3 regions of the Pseudomonas petroselini genome follow, and region 1 is predicted to be linked to each of the others. Evidence: predicted binding sites of a transcription regulator. Region 1 holds the regulator's gene; each other region holds the start of a gene.
The links. Region 1 encodes sigma-54, which starts transcription at its own class of promoters, with help from an activator protein. Its sites were predicted from a motif close to ANTGGCATNNANNTTGCTNT; they were not measured.

Region 1 (6,462 bases):
CCCAGGACACTGCCGTCGCCGTGTCCGGCCAATTGAAGGCCACCGCCGTGTCGCTGATGAAAATCGCCAACGACCTGCGCTGGATGAACTCCGGTCCGCTCGCCGGCTTGGGTGAAATTGAGTTGGAAGGCCTGCAGCCTGGCTCTTCGATCATGCCTGGTAAGGTCAATCCGGTGATTCCTGAAGCGACTGCCATGGTCGCCGCGCAAGTCATCGGGAATGACACGGTGATCACCGTCGCCGGTCAGTCGGGCAATTTCGAGCTGAACGTGATGCTGCCGATCATCGCGCAGAACCTGTTGAGCAGCCTTGAGCTGCTGGCCAACGCCAGCCACCTGCTGGCGGACAAGGCCATCGCCAGTTTCAAGGTCAATGAAGCGAAGCTAAAAGAAGCACTGTCGCGCAACCCGATCCTGGTCACTGCACTCAACCCGATCATCGGTTATCAAAAAGCTGCTGAAATCGCCAAGAAGGCCTATCAGCAAGGCCGTCCGGTGATTGACGTCGCTCTCGAGCACACCGACTTGCCGCGTAGCCAACTGGAGATCCTGCTGGATCCGGAAAAGCTCACGGCCGGCGGCGTGTAATCAACGACCCTGCTTTGGAGGCTCACCATGGAGCACTGGAAACGCACGATCGAACGGGCCAATCGCTGCTTTATGGCAGGCGAGCTGGTCGACGCTCGCGAGGCCTATTTGCAAGCCCTGGCCCTGGCCCAAGTGTTGTTCGAACGCTGGGCGGATGCCGACGAAGCAGTGGCGGCGTGCGTCATTTCCCATCACAACCTGGCGGACCTGCACCTGCGCCTGAACCAACCGGAGGAGAGCGCGGAATACCTCTGCGCTATCCACCAGCGCCTGCTGCAGACCATGCAGGACCCGCGACTCAGCCCGCAATTGCGGGAAGCGGCCCTGCGCCAGAGCAGCAAAACCTACGTCGAGCTGTTGAATTTCATCAGCGATCACGGCGAGTACCCGCGTACTCATCGTTTGTTAGGCGGCACTGCGGCACAGCCGACCACGCCTCAATACGGAGCACATTGATATGACTTACACCTTGCCTGCCTTGCCTTACGCGTACGACGCCCTGGAGCCGCATATTGATGCGCAAACCATGGAGATCCACTACAGCAAGCATCACCAGACTTACATCAACAACCTCAACGCTGCGGTAGAGGGCACTGAATTCGCCGGCTGGCCGGTCGAGAAGCTGGTGTCCAGCGTGCAGCAACTGCCGGAAAAACTGCGTGCCGCCGTGATCAACCAGGGCGGCGGCCATGCCAACCACTCGTTGTTCTGGGCGGTGATGTCACCCAAAGGTGGCGGCAAACCCGAAGGTGCATTGGGCAAAGCCATTGATGAACAGCTTGGCGGTTTTGATAGCTTCAAGGAGGCCTTCACCAAAGCGGCGTTGACGCGTTTCGGCAGCGGTTGGGCGTGGCTCAGTGTCACCCCGCAAAAGACCCTGGTGGTGGAGAGCAGCGGCAACCAGGACAGCCCACTGATGAACGGCAACACGCCGATCCTAGGCCTGGACGTGTGGGAACACGCCTATTACCTGCTGTACCAGAATCGCCGCCCGGAATACATCAACGCCTTCTACAGTGTTATCAACTGGCCAGAAGTTGCAGACCGCTACCAGGCCGCCGTGGCCTGACATCCACCTTCATAACAAGACCTAAGGCCGACTATGGGCACTGAAACACTGGCGATCAGCAGCGGGCGAATGTTTCGTTATGCGTTTGGCTCGCTGCTGCTACTGGCAGGTACTGCATTGCTGGTGGCCCACGGGCTGGCCTGGCTGGACCTGGAACCGCGGATTCTACGCGCCCTGCAGGGCGGCTCCATTTGCGCGCTCGGCACTGCGCTCGGTGCGGTCCCGGTGCTGGTGATTCGCCATATGCCGGTCGCGTTGAGCGATACATTGCTGGGCTTTGGTGCGGGGGTCATGTTGGCGGCGACGGCGTTTTCGCTGATCGTGCCGGGCATTGCCGCGGCAGAAGGCTTGGGGCTTTCGCCCTGGAGCGCCAGCGGCTTGATCAGCTTCGGCATCATGCTGGGAGCGTTCGGGCTGTATCTGGTTGACCGCAAGGTCTCCGGCGCCAGTCCGGAAATGCTGGTCGGCACGCCGGATAAACCGGTGATCCCGCCGCGTATCTGGCTGTTTGTGTTTGCCATCATCGCCCACAACATTCCCGAAGGCATGGCGGTCGGTGTATCCGCTGGCGGCGGTATGCCGGATGCCGACAGCCTTGCCATGGGGATTGCCCTGCAAGACGTGCCCGAAGGCTTGGTGATTGCGTTGGTCTTGGCCGGGGCCGGCATGTCGCGGATCAAGGCATTCCTGATCGGCGCGGCGTCAGGTCTGGTGGAGCCCGTGTTTGCTGTGCTCTGTGCCTGGCTGGTAAGCCTGGCAGAAGTGCTATTACCGTTGGGCCTGGCCCTGGCCGCTGGTGCGATGCTGCTGGTCGTCACTCACGAGGTGATCCCCGAGTCGCGCCGCAATGGTCACGAAAAGCTCGCCAGCCTGGGACTGTGCATCGGTTTTTGTTTGATGATGGTGATGGACACGGCGCTGGGGTGAGGTCGTTGCGACTTCATCCCGCCTCAAAGGGTGAGTTTACTCACCCTCATCAAAGTAGTTATTGATCAACGCCACCAGGGCATCCATCGCTTCCTGCTCTTGTTCACCTTCTGTCTTCAAGTGAATCTTGGTGCCTTTGCCGGCGGCCAGCATCATCATGGCCATGATGCTTTTGCCATCGACCATGGACTCTGGCGTGCGTCCGGCGCGGATCTGGCAAGGGAACTGTCCGGCAACGCCGACGAACTTGGCTGACGCCCGGGCGTGCAAGCCCAGCTTGTTGATGATTTCAATTTCCAGAGCGGGCATCGCGCAGGTGTTCCTTTCAGCTGAGGTCGCGGTGGCGGACCTGGACGTTCTTGAGGGTTTTTTGCAGCACCTGGCCCAGGCGCTCGGTCAGATAGACGGAGCGGTGGTGACCGCCGGTGCAGCCGATGGCAATGGTGACATAGGCCCGATTGCTGGCAGCAAATCGGGGTAACCATTTGAGCAAGTAGCTGGAAATGTCCTGGAACATCTCCTCCACATCCGGTTGTGCAGCCAGGTAATCGGCGACGGGCTGATCCAGTCCGGACTGATCACGCAGTTCCGGCTTCCAATAAGGGTTGGGCAGGCATCGCACATCGAATACCAAGTCGGCGTCGACCGGCATGCCGCGCTTGAAACCAAACGACTCCACCAGAAACGCCGTGCCTGGCTCCGGTTGGTTCAGCAGGCGCAGCTTGATGGCATCGCGCAGCTGGTACAGGTTAAGGCTGGTCGTGTTGATCTTGAGGTCGGCGAGGTCAATGATCGGTCCCAGCAGCTTGGTTTCATCTTCGATGGCTTCTGCCAGCGAGCGATGAGGGCTGCTGAGGGGGTGACGCCGGCGGGTTTCGGAGAACCGCTTGAGCAGTGTCTCTTCGTCGGCATCCAGGTACAGCACATCGCAATGAATGTGCTTGGCCCGCACTTCCTCGAGCAATTGCGGGAATCGCTCCAGGTGGCTGGGCAGGTTGCGGGCATCAATCGAAACGGCGACCAGGGGTTGAGCCAGTTCAGTGTGGATCAACGCGCGTTCTGCCAATTCCGGCAGCAGGCCGGCGGGCAGGTTATCGATGCAATAGAAACCGTTGTCCTCAAGAACATTGAGGGCGGTACTTTTACCCGAGCCGGAGCGGCCGCTGACGATGATCAAGCGCATGGTTACTGCCCGTTCTGTTCATCCAGGACAACCTGGTACAGCGCCTCATTGCTGCTGGCGCTGCGCAGTTTGTCGCGTACGTCCTTGCGGTCGAGCATGCTGGCGATCTGCCGGAGCAGTTCCAGGTGCGCATCGGTGGCAGCTTCCGGGACCAGCAGAACGAACAGCAGGTCGACCGGGGCACCGTCGATGGCGTCGAAATCGATAGGGGCGTCCAGGTGCAGCAGGGCGCTGACAGGTGTCTCGCAGCCTTTGAGGCGGCAGTGGGGAATGGCGATGCCGTTGCCAAAACCGGTCGAGCCAAGTTTTTCACGGGCAATCAGTGCCTCATACACAGCTTGCGTATCCAGTTCGGGCACTTCACGGCCGATCAGGTTGGCAATTTGTTCGAGGGCGCGTTTTTTACTGCCACCCGGCACGTTCACGAGGGAACGGCCGGGGGTCAGGATGGTTTCAAGTCGGATCATGGGGGGAGAGTTAACGACCTGTACCTTGCATCAGGTGCAGATTCTTTTCCTTATGCTTTATGAGTTGGCGGTCCAGCTTGTCGTAGAGCGAGTCGATCGCCGCGTACATGTCTTCATGTTCCGCATTGGCGACGAGCTTGGCATTCGGTACATGCAGGGTGGCCTCGATTTTCTGCTTGAGCTTGTCGACCTCCATGATGACCTGCACGTTGGTGATCTTGTCAAAATGCCCCGCAAGCTTGTTCAACTTGCTTTCGGTGTACTCACGCAGGGGCTTGGTAACTTCCAGTTGGTGTCCACTGATGTTGACTTGCATACAGCTTCTCCTTCGTTGCCAGTGCATAACGCGACGGGTAGGAATACCCGCCACTGGTCTGCATTTTAAAACTGCCTGCGCGTCGATCTTGCCTGATCGCCGCTAGGCGAGTTTTAAAACGCATCCCGGAACGCTGTGGCCCGCCCGTCACATCAAACGCTTACGCTCGCTGGAAGGCGCGATCCCAAGGGATTCGCGGTACTTGGCGACGGTTCGACGGGCGACCTGAATGCCTTGTGCCTCCAGTAAACCAGCGATCTTACTGTCACTCAATGGCTTTTTCTGATTTTCAGCAGCAACCAGTTTTTTGATGATCGCGCGGATCGCCGTGGACGAGCATTCACCGCCTTCGGAGGTGCTGACGTGGCTGGAGAAAAAGTATTTCAGTTCATAAATACCCCGAGGGGTATGCATGAATTTTTGCGTGGTCACCCGGGAAATCGTCGATTCATGCATGCCGACCGCTTCGGCGATGTCATGCAGCACCAGCGGTTTCATCGCTTCGTCGCCGTACTCCAGGAAGCCGCGCTGATGCTCGACGATCTGGGTGGCGACTTTCATCAGGGTTTCGTTGCGGCTTTGCAGGCTCTTGATGAACCAGCGCGCTTCCTGCAACTGGTTGCGCATGAAGGTGTTGTCGGCACTGGTATCGGCGCGACGTACGAAGCCGGCGTATTGCGGGTTCACCCGCAGGCGCGGCACCGATTCCTGGTTCAGCTCTACCAGCCAGCGCTCGTTGTCCTTGCGCACAATCACATCGGGAACCACGTATTCGGCTTCGCTCGATTCGATTTGTGAGCCAGGACGCGGGTTGAGGCTCTGTACCAGCTCGATGACCTGGCGCAGGTCGTCTTCCTTGAGCTTCATGCGGCGCATCAACTGGCTGTAGTCGCGGCTGCCCAGCAGGTCGATGTAATCGGTCACCAGGCGCTGGGCTTCGGCGAGCCAGGGGGTCTTGGCCGGTAACTGGCGCAATTGCAGCAACAGGCATTCGCTGAGGGTGCGTGCGCCGATGCCGGCGGGCTCGAACTGTTGGATGCGGTGCAGGACGGCTTCGATCTCGTCCAGCTCGATATCCAGCTCCGGATCGAAGGCTTCAAGAATTTCTTCGAGCGTCTCGTCCAAGTAACCCTGGTTATTGATGCAGTCGATCAGGGTCACGGCGATCAAGCGATCGGTGTCCGACATCGGCGCAAGGTTCAGTTGCCACAGCAGGTGGCTCTGCAGGCTCTCGCCAACGGAGGTGCGGGTGGTGAAGTCCCACTCGTCATCGTCATTGCTGGGCAGGCTGCTGGCGCTGGTCTGGTAGACGTCTTCCCAGGCCGTGTCGACCGGAAGCTCGTTGGGAATGCGTTCGTTCCAGTCGCCTTCCTCAAGGTTATCCACCGTAGGGGCGGTTTCCTGGTAGGAGGGTTCCTGCACGTCGGGATTGGGTTTTTGCTCGATATTATCGGCCAGCGGGTCTGCATTATCGAAGTCGTCGCCTTCCTCCTGGCGTTCGAGCATCGGATTGGACTCCAGGGCCTCCTGGATTTCCTGTTGCAGGTCCAGGGTCGACAATTGGAGCAGGCGGATGGCCTGTTGCAGCTGCGGTGTCATCGTCAGCTGCTGGCCCATTCTCAGGACTAGCGATGGTTTCATGGCAGGGGCTTAACACCTTATTCGCCGGCGCAATGCGCCATCCACGACAGGGCGCGTGAGCGCCAAACATAAGCAAATTATATGCCTGATGTCGGGGGCTTTGCCTAGAGCGCGGTAACAATAAAAATCCGGAGGTTTTCATTGACTCCCGCGCACCTTGGCGAACAGCCGTGACACCACGGTGTTTACAGGCGGAACTCGTGACCCAGGTACACTTCCTTGACCAGCTCGTTGGCCAGGATGGTGGCGGAATCACCTTCGGCGATCAGCTG
Region 2 (6,462 bases), 3.0 Mb from region 1:
GGACACCACGTACATGGACAGCTCCGCGCTGGGCATGCTCCTGCTGTTACGTGACCATGCCGGCGGCGATGAGGCCGAGGTTCAGGTCGTCAACAGCAACTCCGACGTGCGCAAGATCCTCGCCATTTCCAACTTCGACAAATTGTTCGACCTCACTTGAGCGTCCTGGCCCCGGTTGCGCAAGCGCTGAGTGTATTGATCGCTGAAGACAGCGCCGCCGATTTGCTGTTGCTGTCGACCATTATCCGGCGCCAGGGCCACCAGGTGCTCACCGCCACCAACGGTGCTGAAGCGGTCGAGGTGTTTACCCGTGAGCGCCCGCAGTTGGTGTTGATGGATGCGCTGATGCCGGTGATGGACGGCTTTGAGGCTGCGCGGCAGATCAAGCAACTGGCGGGGGAGGCGCTGGTGCCGATCATTTTCCTCACGTCACTGCGCCAGAGCGAGGCGCTGGCGCAGTGCCTGGATGCGGGGGGTGATGACTTCCTGCCCAAGCCTTACAACCCGCTCATCCTGGCAGCGAAGATCAACGCGATGGACCGTTTGCGCCGCCTGCAGGCCACGGTCTTGCAGCAGCGCGACCTGATCGCCAAGCATCACGACTACCTGCTGCATGAGCAGCGGGTGGCCAAGGCGGTGTTCGATAAGGTCGCGCATTCCGGCTGTATCAATGCCGCACCAAATATCCGCTACCTGCAGTCGCCCTACGCGCTGTTCAACGGCGACCTGCTGCTGGCCGCCTACACGCCGTCCGGCGATATGCACGTGCTGCTCGGCGACTTCACCGGCCACGGCTTGCCGGCGGCGGTGGGCGCCATGCCCCTGGCGGAGGTGTTCTATGGCATGACCGCCAAGGGCTACGGCCTGGCGCAGACCCTGCGCGAGATGAACGCCAAGCTCAAGCGCATCCTGCCGGTGGACATGTTCTGCTGCGCCACCCTGTTGTGCCTGAGCACGCAGCGGCGGGTGGTGGAGGTGTGGAACGGCGGCATGCCTGACGGATATGTGCATGAAGTCGCGACCGGCAAGCGTACGCCGCTGGCGTCGCGGCATCTGCCGTTGGGGGTGCTGTCGGCCGAAACCTTTGATGACCGCACCGAAGTCTGGCCCATGGCCCTGGGCGACCGGGTGTTCCTGTTGTCCGATGGGGTGCTGGATACCGCCGACGCCAATGACCAGCTGTTCGGCGCCGAACGCTTGCAGCAGGTGTTCGCTGCCAATCGCGAGCCTGATCGTTTATTTGAAGCGATCGAACAGGCCCTGGCGGCGTTTCGAGGTGAGGCACGGGATGACGTGAGCATGGTGGAAATCACCCTGCAAGCCGGGCCGCCACTGCGTGCCAGCGGGCCGTTGTATGCCGACAGCGGGCAGTCGTGCCCGCTGGATTGGTCGGTGAGTTTCGAATTCCGCGCCGAGACCTTAAAGCGTTACAACCCATTGCCGTACCTGCTGCAACTGCTGCTGGAGATCCACGGCCTGCGCGAGCAGAGCGGGGCGCTCTACAGCGTGATGGCCGAGTTGTACTCCAATGCCCTGGAGCATGGCGTACTGGGCCTGGATTCGCGGCTCAAGCGCGATGCCGACGGGTTTGCCGAGTATTACCGCCAGCGCAATGACCGCCTGGCGCAGCTTGATAGCGGCCATATACGCGTGCATGTGCAGGTGGTGCCGACCGAGACGGGTGGCACGATGACCCTGCGTGTCGAAGACAGCGGGCTTGGTTTCGACGTGGAACAGGTGCTGGCGCGGCCGCTGGATATCGACCGTCTGTCTGGCCGGGGCTTGAGCCTGGTGCGTCAGTTGAGCAGCGCTGTACGCTGGTCCGATGGCGGGCGCAGTGTCTGCGTGGAGTTTTCCTGGGAGGCTCTGGCATAATCCGTCGATTCTTGATCAAGGAGCGAGCAAGTGGTTGATCTACATCTGGACCCTGATGTGTTGTCGGGTTTGCAGGAAGTCATGGAGGGTGAGTATCCCAAGTTGCTCGATACCTTTCTTGATGACTCCCAGAAACGCGTCGAAGCGTTGCGTAAGGCCAGGGATGATGCCAAGGCGTTGGGGCGGATTGCGCATAGCTTCAAGGGGAGCAGTGGGAACCTTGGGGCAGTGCGGTTGGCGCAGTTGTGCCAGCGGCTGGAGGTTGAGTCGGTTGGGGCTGGGGCTGGGGCTGGGATTAGTGATTTGGGGGAGTTGGTGGACCAGATTGATCGAGAGTTTGCGTTGGTGAAGCCGTTGTATGAGACGGAGCGGCAGCGCTTTCAGATTTGAGTTGAGGTTGTGTACATATCCGTTGCTGCGGTAACGGCCACTTAGGGGGCCGCGCTTACAGCGGCTAACCCGTCGTCCTGCCAGGTTCTTACTGTCGATCTCGGTTAAATGTGGGAGGGGGCTTGCTCCCGATAGCAGTGGGGGTAGTTGCAGGTGTATTAGCTGACACATTGCAATCGGGGTGCCGAGTGTTGGGGCGGACCCCTTTCATCCGTTACCCACACAACGGATAGGTACGCAACGGATAGGTACACCGTAAAATCAAAACCTGGCCCAACTCTTGCTCTACCTCTAGATACTGCATCCCCGATCCCCATGCAGTGGAGACCTTTACCTATGCCAGTCGCCCCGAATTCCCTCCTGCAGGCTGCCCCCGCGGCCAAGCCTCAAGCGCCCGCCGCCAATCAACCGGCGGTGGCTGCGGACCCACGGGACAAGGGCCCTGGCTTCGCTCAAGTGTTCGCCAGCCAAGGCTCCAAACCCGCAGCCAAAGCCGACGACAACTCGCCCAAACCCACGCGGGACAAGCCTTCCGACGCCAGCGCCAAGCCGGCATCAGGCAACGACAAGCCTGCCGCCAGCACACCAGCGGTTGCCGATAGCGGCAATACCTTGCCTGCCAGCCCGCCGGCCAAGACCGACGACAGCGCCAGCAAAGATGACGACGCGCCGGCCGATCCGACCTTGGTGCAGCAGCCTCCGGTTGACCCGGTGGTCGACCCGGCATTGATTGCCACCGTCACCCCGGTGGCCGTGCCGGTGCCGGTTGAGACTCCGGCGCCCGTCACCACGGCCAAGGATGACAACGCTCAGCCGGTGGTTGCAGCGCCGGTCGCCGCGACCGAGGCGGCCAAGCCGGCCTTCGATCCGGAGGCCGATCCCCTGGACGCCATGCCGGCCGTGCGCCTGGCGATGGAGCAGGGCGGGCATGTGTCGGCCAGCAGCCAGGCCTCGGCGAAGGCCGCACCGGCACCGGCACCGACCCAGGATCAGCCGACCGCCGCGCAGAACTTTGCCGCTGGCCTGGCCAATATGGTCGACCAGCAAGCCACCAAGGACAGCACCGACCAGGGCGGCGACAAGGCGTTCAGCGGGCTGATCGAAGACGGCCTTAAAGACTTGAAGAACGCCAGCAGCGACACCCGTGTCGATGACTTCGCCAACCGCCTGGCTGCGTTGACGCAAGCGGCCACGCCGAAAACGGCGAACGCTTTGCCGCCGGTGACCAATGCGCCGTTGGCCATGCACCAGAGCGGTTGGACCGATGAAATCGTCAACCGTGTGATGTACCTGTCCAGCGCCAACCTCAAGTCGGCGGAGATCCAGTTGCAACCCGCTGAGCTCGGCCGCCTGGATATCAAGGTCAACATGACCGCCGACCAGCAGGCCCAAGTCAATTTCATGAGCGCCCACCCGGTGGTGCGTGAAGCGCTGGAAAGCCAGTCCGGCCGTCTGCGGGAGATGTTTGCCCAGCAGGGCATGGGGCAGGTGGACGTCAACGTCTCCGACCAGTCCCGTGGCCAGGAGCAGCAGCAACAACAGGCCCAGACCCGTGGCGTGAGCAGCAGCGGCGGTCGGGGTGGCGATAACGGCGACAGCGGTAGCCCTGTTGATGTGGCTGAAGCGGTAGCGCCGGTAACGTCGACAGTGATCGGCTCCAGCGCCGTCGACTACTACGCCTGATCTGATTTTTGCGCCGGATGAAATGTGGGAGGGGGCTTGCCCCCGATGAGGGTTTGTCAGCTGAAACATGGGTGACTGATACACCGCTATCGGGGGCAAGCCCCCTCCCACAATTTGACTTGCCGCGTCCGTACGTCCCCCACTTCAGACAACTCTGGCATAACACTTGCTCTTGCCTTTCCGTAGATCTATGAATCCCCGAATAGTGACGGATTATTGGCATGGCGAAGAGCGACGACGCAGCAAAAGCACCCGCAGGCAAAGGTAAGCTCAAGCTTATCCTGTTGATAGTCCTGGGCCTGCTCCTGGCCATCGGCGCTTCGGTGGGTGGCACCTGGTACATCATGCACAGCAGCGCCAGCAAACCGGCCCCCGCTGCCGAAACCGCCAGTAACGTCAAGCAACCGGCAATCTTCGAGCCGATGCTCCCGGCTTTTGTCGCCAACTTCAATCAGAACGGTCGTCAACGCTACCTGCAGGTGAGCATCACCTTGCTGGCGCGCAACCAGTCGGACCTGGATGCCCTCAAGGTGCATATGCCGGTGATCCGCAACAACCTGGTGATGCTGTTCTCCGGCCAAAGCTTCGACACACTCGCCACCCCGGTGGGCCAGGAAATGCTGCGCCAGAAGGTCACTGCCAGCGTGCAGGAAGTGGCCCAGAAAGAGCTCGGCAAAGTCGTGATCGAGCAGGCGCTCTTCACTAACTTCGTATTGCAGTAGGATCACGACATGGCCGTGCAGGACCTGCTGTCCCAGGATGAAATCGACGCACTGTTGCATGGCGTCGACGATGGTCTGGTACAGACCGAAATGGCTGCCGAACCCGGCAGTGTCAAAAGTTATGACCTGACCAGCCAGGATCGCATCGTCCGTGGACGCATGCCGACCCTGGAAATGATCAACGAGCGTTTTGCCCGCTATACCCGTATCAGCATGTTCAACATGCTGCGCCGTTCGGCGGACGTGGCGGTGGGTGGCGTGCAGGTGATGAAATTCGGTGAGTACGTACACTCGCTGTACGTACCCACCAGTCTCAACCTGGTCAAGATCAAGCCGCTGCGCGGTACCGCGCTGTTCATCCTCGACGCCAAGCTGGTGTTCAAGCTGGTGGACAACTTCTTCGGCGGTGACGGCCGTCACGCCAAGATCGAAGGCCGTGAATTCACCCCCACCGAGTTGCGGGTAGTGCGCATGGTGCTGGAGCAAGCCTTCATCGATTTGAAGGAAGCCTGGCAAGCGATCATGGAAGTCAATTTCGAGTACATCAACTCGGAAGTGAACCCGGCCATGGCCAACATCGTCGGCCCCAGCGAAGCCATTGTGGTGTCCACCTTCCACATCGAACTCGATGGCGGTGGCGGCGACCTGCACGTGACCATGCCGTACTCGATGATCGAGCCGGTGCGCGAGATGCTCGATGCCGGTTTCCAGTCCGACCTCGACGACCAAGACGAACGCTGGGTCAAGGCCCTGCGCGAAGACCTGTTGGACGTTGACGTGCCGCTGAGCGCCACGGTGGCCCGTCGCCAGTTGCGCTTGCGCGATATTTTGCACATGCAGCCGGGGGACATCATCCCGGTCGAATTGCCGGAAGAAATGATCATGCGCGCCAATGGCGTGCCGTCGTTCAAGGTCAAGCTGGGTTCCCACAAGGGCAACCTGGCACTGCAGGTGGTGGAGTCGATCACCCGTCGCTGAGCCGCCGCTGTTGATGCACCCCTATTTATGAATGTTTGCTCCGCCGAGGACATGTAATGGCTACCGAACAAGAAATCACTTCCGCCGAAGACCAGGCCCTGGCTGACGAATGGGCAGCGGCATTGGAAGAAACCGGCGATGTTGGCCAGGACGATATCGATGCACTGCTGGCCGCTGATGCCGCCACTGCACCGGCCGGCAAGCGCCTGCCGATGGAAGAATTCGGCAGCGTGCCGAAGAACAATGACCCGGTGACCCTTGATGGCCCGAACTTGGATGTGATTCTCGACATTCCGGTGTCGATCTCCATGGAAGTGGGCAGCACTGACATCAACATCCGCAACCTGCTGCAACTCAACCAGGGGTCGGTGATCGAGCTTGACCGCCTGGCCGGCGAGCCGCTGGATGTGCTGGTCAACGGCACCCTGATCGCCCATGGCGAAGTGGTGGTGGTCAACGAAAAGTTCGGCATCCGCCTGACGGACGTGATCAGCCCGAGCGAACGCATCAAGAAGCTGCGCTGATATGAAACGGCTGATGGTGGGACTGTTAGTCGCGCTGCCATTGGACGCCTGGGCGGCCGAACCGGTGGCTCAGGCCGCGGCCGCCGCGCCGGTGGGCACTGGCCTGGGCGGGCAATTGACCCAACTGGTGCTGGGGCTGTTGCTGGTGGTCGGCTTGATCTTCGTACTGGCCTGGTTGCTGCGTCGAGTGCAGAGCGTCGGCCCGGGCAACGCCCAGGTCATCGAGCTGATCGGCTCGCGCGCCCTCGGCCCGCGTGATCGGCTGGTGCTGGTGCAAGTGGGTGAGGAAC
Region 3 (6,462 bases), 2.7 Mb from region 1:
GACCGTTGAGCAGGTTGGCTTCCTGGCACTGGGCGAGCAATTGATTGAGTTCTTTGCTCTGGGCCAGTAATTGATCGCCGACCGAAGAGTGGCTGGCCAGCTGCGCCAGGCCGTCATGGTCTGCGGGCAGGCCAAGGCTGACGAGGATCTGGCTGCGTTTTTTGCCATGCTGTTCCAGCAGGACAATCAGCGATTGCTTGCGCGCCAGAATTTCTTCCAGCAGCGGCATGTCGCGGCCGTAGAGGGCCAGGGATTCTTCCCTGAGTAGCTCGAGCAGCTGCTGCGTCGGCGCTAGATCATCAATGATCAGTTGAAGCAGATTTTCGTCGTGATGCATGGCTGGCCTTGGGTTTTAAGCGTCCAAAAGCCCGGCGCAGGCCTTTGCCTAGCGCTCGGCTTCGAAATTAAGCAGCTTGCTGGCTACACGGTTGCTGTCGACTTTATAGCTGCCATCGGCGATTGCCTGTTTCAATTCGGCCACACGGGCTTTATTGACCACCGGTTGATCGCGCAGCGAGTCAGTGACCTTCTGCAACTGTTGAGCCTCATTGCTCAGGTGTACGGATTCCCCGCTTTGGCTGACGGCGGCCTGTTCTGCCTTGGCGGGCAGGGGCTGGGCCTTGGCTTCTACGTTTTCCTTGGTACCGGTGGTACGCGTAGTGCCTGACGTTGTCGGGGTGTTATTTAAACGGCTGAAATCGATGACCATGATCAAAAAACCTCTGGGTATTTGGACGCTTGCCATGTTTTCGGCAATACCCGGACGAACTTTAGGCGCGAATGACAATAAATCTGCGCACGGAATATCTCGTGCACAGTGTAGAAAAACCCAGCGTCCTCTGCCAGCACTCTATAAAGCAACCTCGACTTGCCCGGGGGCCGTCACTCGCGCCTTGATGACGCGGTTGGAGTTGAGGTTCTTGACCCGTATTTGTTCACTCATGCCACCGTTGGACAGTGCCTCCCCCGGCATTTTTACGTTCAGCCCGCCACTGCTGGCGGAAATCACCACCTGATCGCCCTTGCGAATCACCTCTGCCTGTTCAAGATGCACCAGGGTGATGACTTGGTCTGTTACCACTGGTCGGGTTAATTTCTGTCCGACCGCTTGGTCCAGGGAGGTCAGGTAGCCCTGGCTGATCATGCTGATGTCGCGTTCGCGCAGTACCACATCTTCGAAACCAATGATGCCGGTGCGTTTCATTGGCCGGGCAACCACCACCACATCGCGGAACAGTTTGACCTGTGCCGGCACGAACACTGTCCAGGGCGAGGCGCCGTCGCAACGCACCTTCACCGTCACGCGGCCGATGGGTTGGGCGGGGCTTTCCAGCGTGGCTGTCAATTCCTTGTCGCACATTGGCATGCGTAAACGCGGGTCCAACTGGTTGACTTGGATTTCATAACGCCCCGGCGTCTGAGTGGTTGCCAGATAATCTTCTACAGTGAACTCAAGAAAGCCTTGAGTGACGCCGATAAGTAGATCAGGCAATGTGACGTTATCGGCACGGGCCGTGGTGCCCAGGCTAACAGCAAGCAATGCCATCGCGGCGCAGAGCAATCTGCGCAATCGTCGGGCACCAGGGCGTCGGGAAACTGTCGTTTTAATATCCATAAACCAATAAATAGCAAAGCTCGTGCCGTTTAGTGTTGGGTGCGCATCGCACCCCCAAAGGTTTTAGCGTAGGAGTCAAGGCATGGCAGGAGTAATGGATTCAGTAAACCAGCGCACACAGCTGGTAGGGCAGAATCGCCTGGAGTTGTTGCTTTTTCGCCTGGATGGCAAGCAGCTGTATGGCATCAATGTGTTCAAGGTGCGGGAAGTGCTGCAGTGCCCCAAGTTGACCATCATGCCCAAGTCCAGCCCTGTGGTCTGTGGCGTCGCTAACATCCGTGGCGCGACGATTCCGATTCTTGATTTGGCCCTGGCCACCGGTTCTGCTGGGTTGCAGGACCGCGAGAACCCGTTCGTGATCATTACCGAATACAACACCAAGACCCAGGGTTTCCTGGTGCGCTCGGTGGAGCGCATCGTCAACATGAACTGGGAGGAGATCCATCCGCCGCCCAAGGGCACCGGTCGCGATCACTACCTCACGGCGGTGACGCGGGTCGATAACCAGTTGGTGGAAATCATCGACGTGGAGAAGATCCTCGCCGAAGTCGCGCCCACGTCCGAATCGATTTCCGTCGGTGTGGTGGACGCCGAAACCGCGCACAAGGCTATTTCGCTGCGGGTACTGACGGTGGACGATTCCTCGGTGGCGCGTAAACAGGTGACCCGTTGCCTGCAAACCGTCGGCGTCGAAGTGGTGGCGCTCAACGATGGTCGCCAGGCGCTGGATTACCTGCGCAAGCTGGTGGATGAAGGCAAGAAGCCGGAGGAAGAGTTCTTGATGATGATCTCTGACATCGAGATGCCGGAAATGGACGGCTACACCCTCACGGCCGAGATACGCAACGATCCGCGCATGCAAAAATTGCATATCATCCTGCATACTTCGTTGTCGGGTGTATTCAACCAGGCGATGGTCAAGAAAGTCGGTGCCGATGACTTCCTGGCCAAATTCCGTCCTGATGACCTGGCATCCCGGGTAGTCGACCGGATCAAGGCAGCAGATCATAGCTAGGGGCCTTTTCCCTGGCGGTCTTACGATTTAAGAGGCGGTATCAGTGTCTACGGGTAATTTGGATTTTGAACAGTTCCGGGTCTTCCTGGAAAAAGCCTGTGGCATATTGCTCGGTGAAAACAAGCAGTACTTGGTATCCAGCCGTCTCAACAAAATGATGGAGCAGCAGGGCATCAAGTCTTTGGGTGAGCTGGTACAGCGCATCCAGGGGCAGCCGCGCAGTGGGCTCAAGGAGATGGTGGTCGATGCCATGACCACCAACGAGACCCTGTGGTTTCGCGATACCTATCCGTTTGAAGTGCTCAAGAGCAAAGTGCTGCCGGAAGCTATCAAAGCCAGCCCGGGCCAGCGTCTGCGCATCTGGTCTGCTGCCTGCTCCTCGGGGCAGGAACCGTATTCGATTTCGATGTCCATCGATGAGTTCGAGCGAACCAACATGGGCCAGTTAAAGGCAGGCGCGCAAATTGTTGCCACCGACCTGTCCGGCACCATGCTCACCAACTGCAAGACCGGCGAGTACGACAGCCTGGCCCTGGGCCGTGGTTTGTCCCAGGAACGCCTGCAACGTTACTTTGACTCCAAAGGGGCCGGGCGTTGGGCGGTCAAGGCGCCGATCAAGAGCCGCGTGGAGTTTCGCTCGTTCAACCTGCTCGACAGCTACGCGAGCCTGGGCAAGTTCGACATGGTGTTTTGCCGCAACGTGCTGATCTACTTCTCGGCCGAAGTGAAGAAAGACATCCTGCTGCGCATTCACGGCACGCTCAAGCGCGGCGGCTATCTGTTCCTCGGAGCTTCCGAAGCGTTGAATGGCCTGCCGGACCATTACCAGATGGTGCAGTGCAGCCCTGGGATCATTTACCAGGCCAAGTAAGACGATCGCACTCGATCAATGTGGGAGGGGGCTTGCTCCCGATGGCGGTGGTTCAGTTGATATAGCTATCACTGACACACCGTCATCGGGAGCAAGCCCCCTCCCACATTTTTTTGCGGCAAATTTCAAGAGAGCGGCAACTCCCCATTGCCGCTTTACTGGCGCCACGCGGAAATCGCTTGCCGCTTTTCTGGCATCGTCGCCGGCAACCGCCTCGCAAGCCCTTGATATACGGGCCTTCACCAGATTGGCATGCACCTTGCTATAACCCTGTTAACGAAAAGCAGGTCAGCCTAAAGGTTTCCGCCATGAGCATCAGCTTCGATAAAGCGCTCGGTATCCACGAACAAGCCCTGGGCTTCCGCGCCCAGCGTGCTGAAGTCCTGGCCAACAACATTGCCAACGCCGACACCCCGAACTACAAGGCTCGGGACCTGGACTTCTCTGCCGTGCTCGCCGCCCAGCAGGACAAGACCAAGAACGGCACCTTCGCCTTGAACATGACCAACAGCCGTCATATTGAAGCGCAAGGCCTGAGCAGTGGTGACGAGTCGTTGCTGTATCGCACGCCGATGCAGCCGTCGATCGACCAGAACACCGTCGACGCGCAGCTGGAGCAATCGGCCTACGCCGAGAACTCGGTGAACTTCCAAGCCAGCTTCACCCTGCTTAACAGCAAATTCAAAGGGCTGATGTCAGCCCTGCGCGGAGAGTAAGCCATGTCCCTGTCCAGTGTTTTTAATATTGCCGGCAGTGGCATGAGCGCGCAGACCACGCGCTTGAACACCGTCGCCAGTAACATCGCCAACGCCGAGACCGTGTCTTCGAGCATTGACCAGACCTACCGCGCCCGTCACCCGGTGTTCGCCACCATGTTCCAGGGTGGCCAGAGCGGCGGCAGCGACTCGCTGTTCCAGGACCAAGGTGCCGCAGGCTCCGGCGTGCAGGTACTCGGTGTGGTTGAAGACCAGAGCAATCTGGAGGCCCGCTACGAGCCTAACCACCCGGCGGCCAACGAAAAAGGCTACGTGTACTACCCGAACGTCAACGTGGTCGAGGAAATGGCGGACATGATTTCCGCCAGCCGCTCGTTCCAGACCAATGCGGAAATGATGAACACCGCCAAAACCATGATGCAAAAGGTCCTGACCCTGGGTCAGTGATAAGGGGCGCCAAATAATGGCCATCGTTGATACGAGTAACAACACGGCAGTCCAGGACCTTTTCAATTCCAAGGTCAAGACTGCAACGGACAACAGCAGCGTCGGCGACGCCGCCAAGTCGGCGACGGGCAACCAGTCGCTGGGCAAGGACGCGTTCCTGCAACTGCTCGTGACCCAGCTGAAAAACCAGAACCCGCTGTCGCCCCAGGACAACGGCGCGTTCGTGGCCCAGCTTGCACAGTTCAGTAGCCTGGAAGGCATCAACACCCTGAACGATTCGGTGAATAACATCTCCAGCAACTTCAGCTCCTCGCAAGCGCTGCAGGCGTCGTCGCTGGTAGGGCGGTCGATCATCATCCAGACCGACAAGGCCATGGTCGACACCAGCAAGAGCATGAACGGTTCCGTGGCGGTGACCTCGGCGGTGGGCAACGTCTCCGTCAAGATCACCGACAAAGATGGCACTGTGGTGCGCACCCTCGACATGGGGGCCCAGAGCGCCGGTACCCAAAGCTTCATCTGGGATGGCAAGAACGAAAATGGCGAGGTCGCTCCTGCGGGCACCTACACCTTCAATGCCACTACCAAGAACGACAAGGGCGAGGCTGTCGCCCTGGCCACTTCGTTGCCTGCGACGGTAACGAGCGTGACCTTGAGCAAGACCGGCGGCGAGATGCTGCTGAACCTTGCAGGTGGCATGGGCAGCGTCAAGCTGTCGCAAATTCAGACTATCGGTACATAGAGCCGGCTAAATACGGCAGAGGGAGAGAAACATGTCTTTTAATATCGGCCTTAGCGGCCTCTATGCGGCCAACAAACAACTGGACGTGACCGGCAACAACATCGCCAACGTCGCGACCACTGGCTTCAAGTCGTCCCGCGCGGAATTCTCGGACATCTACGCCGCGTCCAAACTGGGCACCGGCCAGAACAGCATCGGCAACGGTGTAAACCTGGCGGCCGTGTCCCAGCAGTTCACCCAGGGTGACGTCAACAACAGCGGCGGCGTGCTGGACATGGCGATCCAGGGCGGTGGCTTCTTCGTTCAGAAGGGCAGCGACGGCTCGCTGGAGTACACCCGCAGCGGTGCCTTCCGTGCCGACAAAGACGGCTATATCACCAACAATACCGGCACTTCGCGCTTGCAAGGCTACGCCGCGGACGCGGACGGCAACATCGTCAAGGGCGGCTTGACCGACCTGCAACTGAACCTGTCGTACCTGCCACCCAAGGCGTCCACCAAGGTGGATTCCACCAGTAACCTGAACTCGTCGTCGCCGGTGATCGACCAGACTACCAAGCTGTTTGATCCTACTGACACGAGCACCTTCACCACCCAGAACAGCACCACTTTGTATGACGCCCAGGGTAACTCCCACGAAATGGTGCAGTACATGGTGAAGTCGAACCCCAACGAGTGGAAGGCCTACACGTTGATCGACGGCCGTAACCTGGATGGCACTAAGCCTACAACCACCGGCGCCACCGCCCCCGTGCCAGCGACCTATACCTTTGACGGTGCCGGTAAGCTTCTGGGTGTCACCGGTACAGGCGTGGTCGGCACAACCTTGACGCTCACGGGTTGGGTGCCGGGTACGGTGACCAACGGTAATTGGGCGCCAAACAACGCTACAGCGCCGAATATTGCCGTCAACCTGGGTAACGTCACCCAGTACAACTCGGCCAGCTACCGCAACCCGCCGACCACCGATGGTTACGCGACCGGGCAGATCACCGGCCTGAAAATCGACGGCAGCGGCGTATTGTTCGCCACGTTCAGCAACCAGCAGAGCAAGGC

Region 2: ACI512_RS26490 (flagellar hook-length control protein FliK) is a predicted target of sigma-54. The motif match lies at 2,533-2,552, and genes of this name have one in related genera.
Region 3: flgB (flagellar basal body rod protein FlgB) is a predicted target of sigma-54. The motif match lies at 3,748-3,767, and genes of this name have one in related genera.

Annotation. Positions count from the first base shown of each region.
Region 1 covers NZ_CP173614.1:1,799,164-1,805,625, forward strand. Annotated here, with positions in the region: gene ACI512_RS08375 (aspartate ammonia-lyase) at 1-587, shown strand, start outside; gene ACI512_RS08380 (hypothetical protein) at 615-1,043, shown strand; gene ACI512_RS08385 (superoxide dismutase) at 1,045-1,656, shown strand; gene ACI512_RS08390 (ZIP family metal transporter) at 1,690-2,583, shown strand; gene ACI512_RS08395 (HPr family phosphocarrier protein) at 2,620-2,892, opposite strand; gene rapZ (RNase adapter RapZ) at 2,909-3,766, opposite strand; gene ptsN (PTS IIA-like nitrogen regulatory protein PtsN) at 3,769-4,233, opposite strand; gene hpf (ribosome hibernation-promoting factor, HPF/YfiA family) at 4,244-4,549, opposite strand; gene ACI512_RS08415 (RNA polymerase factor sigma-54) at 4,697-6,190, opposite strand; gene lptB (LPS export ABC transporter ATP-binding protein) at 6,376-6,462, opposite strand, start outside.
Region 2 covers NZ_CP173614.1:5,752,493-5,758,954, reverse strand. Annotated here, with positions in the region: gene ACI512_RS26505 (STAS domain-containing protein) at 1-160, shown strand, start outside; gene ACI512_RS26500 (fused response regulator/phosphatase) at 157-1,875, shown strand; gene ACI512_RS26495 (Hpt domain-containing protein) at 1,906-2,265, shown strand; gene ACI512_RS26490 (flagellar hook-length control protein FliK) at 2,602-3,948, shown strand; gene fliL (flagellar basal body-associated protein FliL) at 4,170-4,670, shown strand; gene fliM (flagellar motor switch protein FliM) at 4,680-5,648, shown strand; gene fliN (flagellar motor switch protein FliN) at 5,705-6,172, shown strand; gene fliO (flagellar biosynthetic protein FliO) at 6,174-6,462, shown strand, end outside.
Region 3 covers NZ_CP173614.1:6,062,905-6,069,366, reverse strand. Annotated here, with positions in the region: gene ACI512_RS27955 (flagella synthesis protein FlgN) at 1-337, opposite strand, end outside; gene flgM (flagellar biosynthesis anti-sigma factor FlgM) at 386-709, opposite strand; gene flgA (flagellar basal body P-ring formation chaperone FlgA) at 851-1,615, opposite strand; gene ACI512_RS27940 (chemotaxis protein CheV) at 1,698-2,630, shown strand; gene cheR (protein-glutamate O-methyltransferase CheR) at 2,674-3,501, shown strand; gene flgB (flagellar basal body rod protein FlgB) at 3,810-4,217, shown strand; gene flgC (flagellar basal body rod protein FlgC) at 4,221-4,664, shown strand; gene flgD (flagellar hook assembly protein FlgD) at 4,681-5,406, shown strand; gene flgE (flagellar hook protein FlgE) at 5,438-6,462, shown strand, end outside.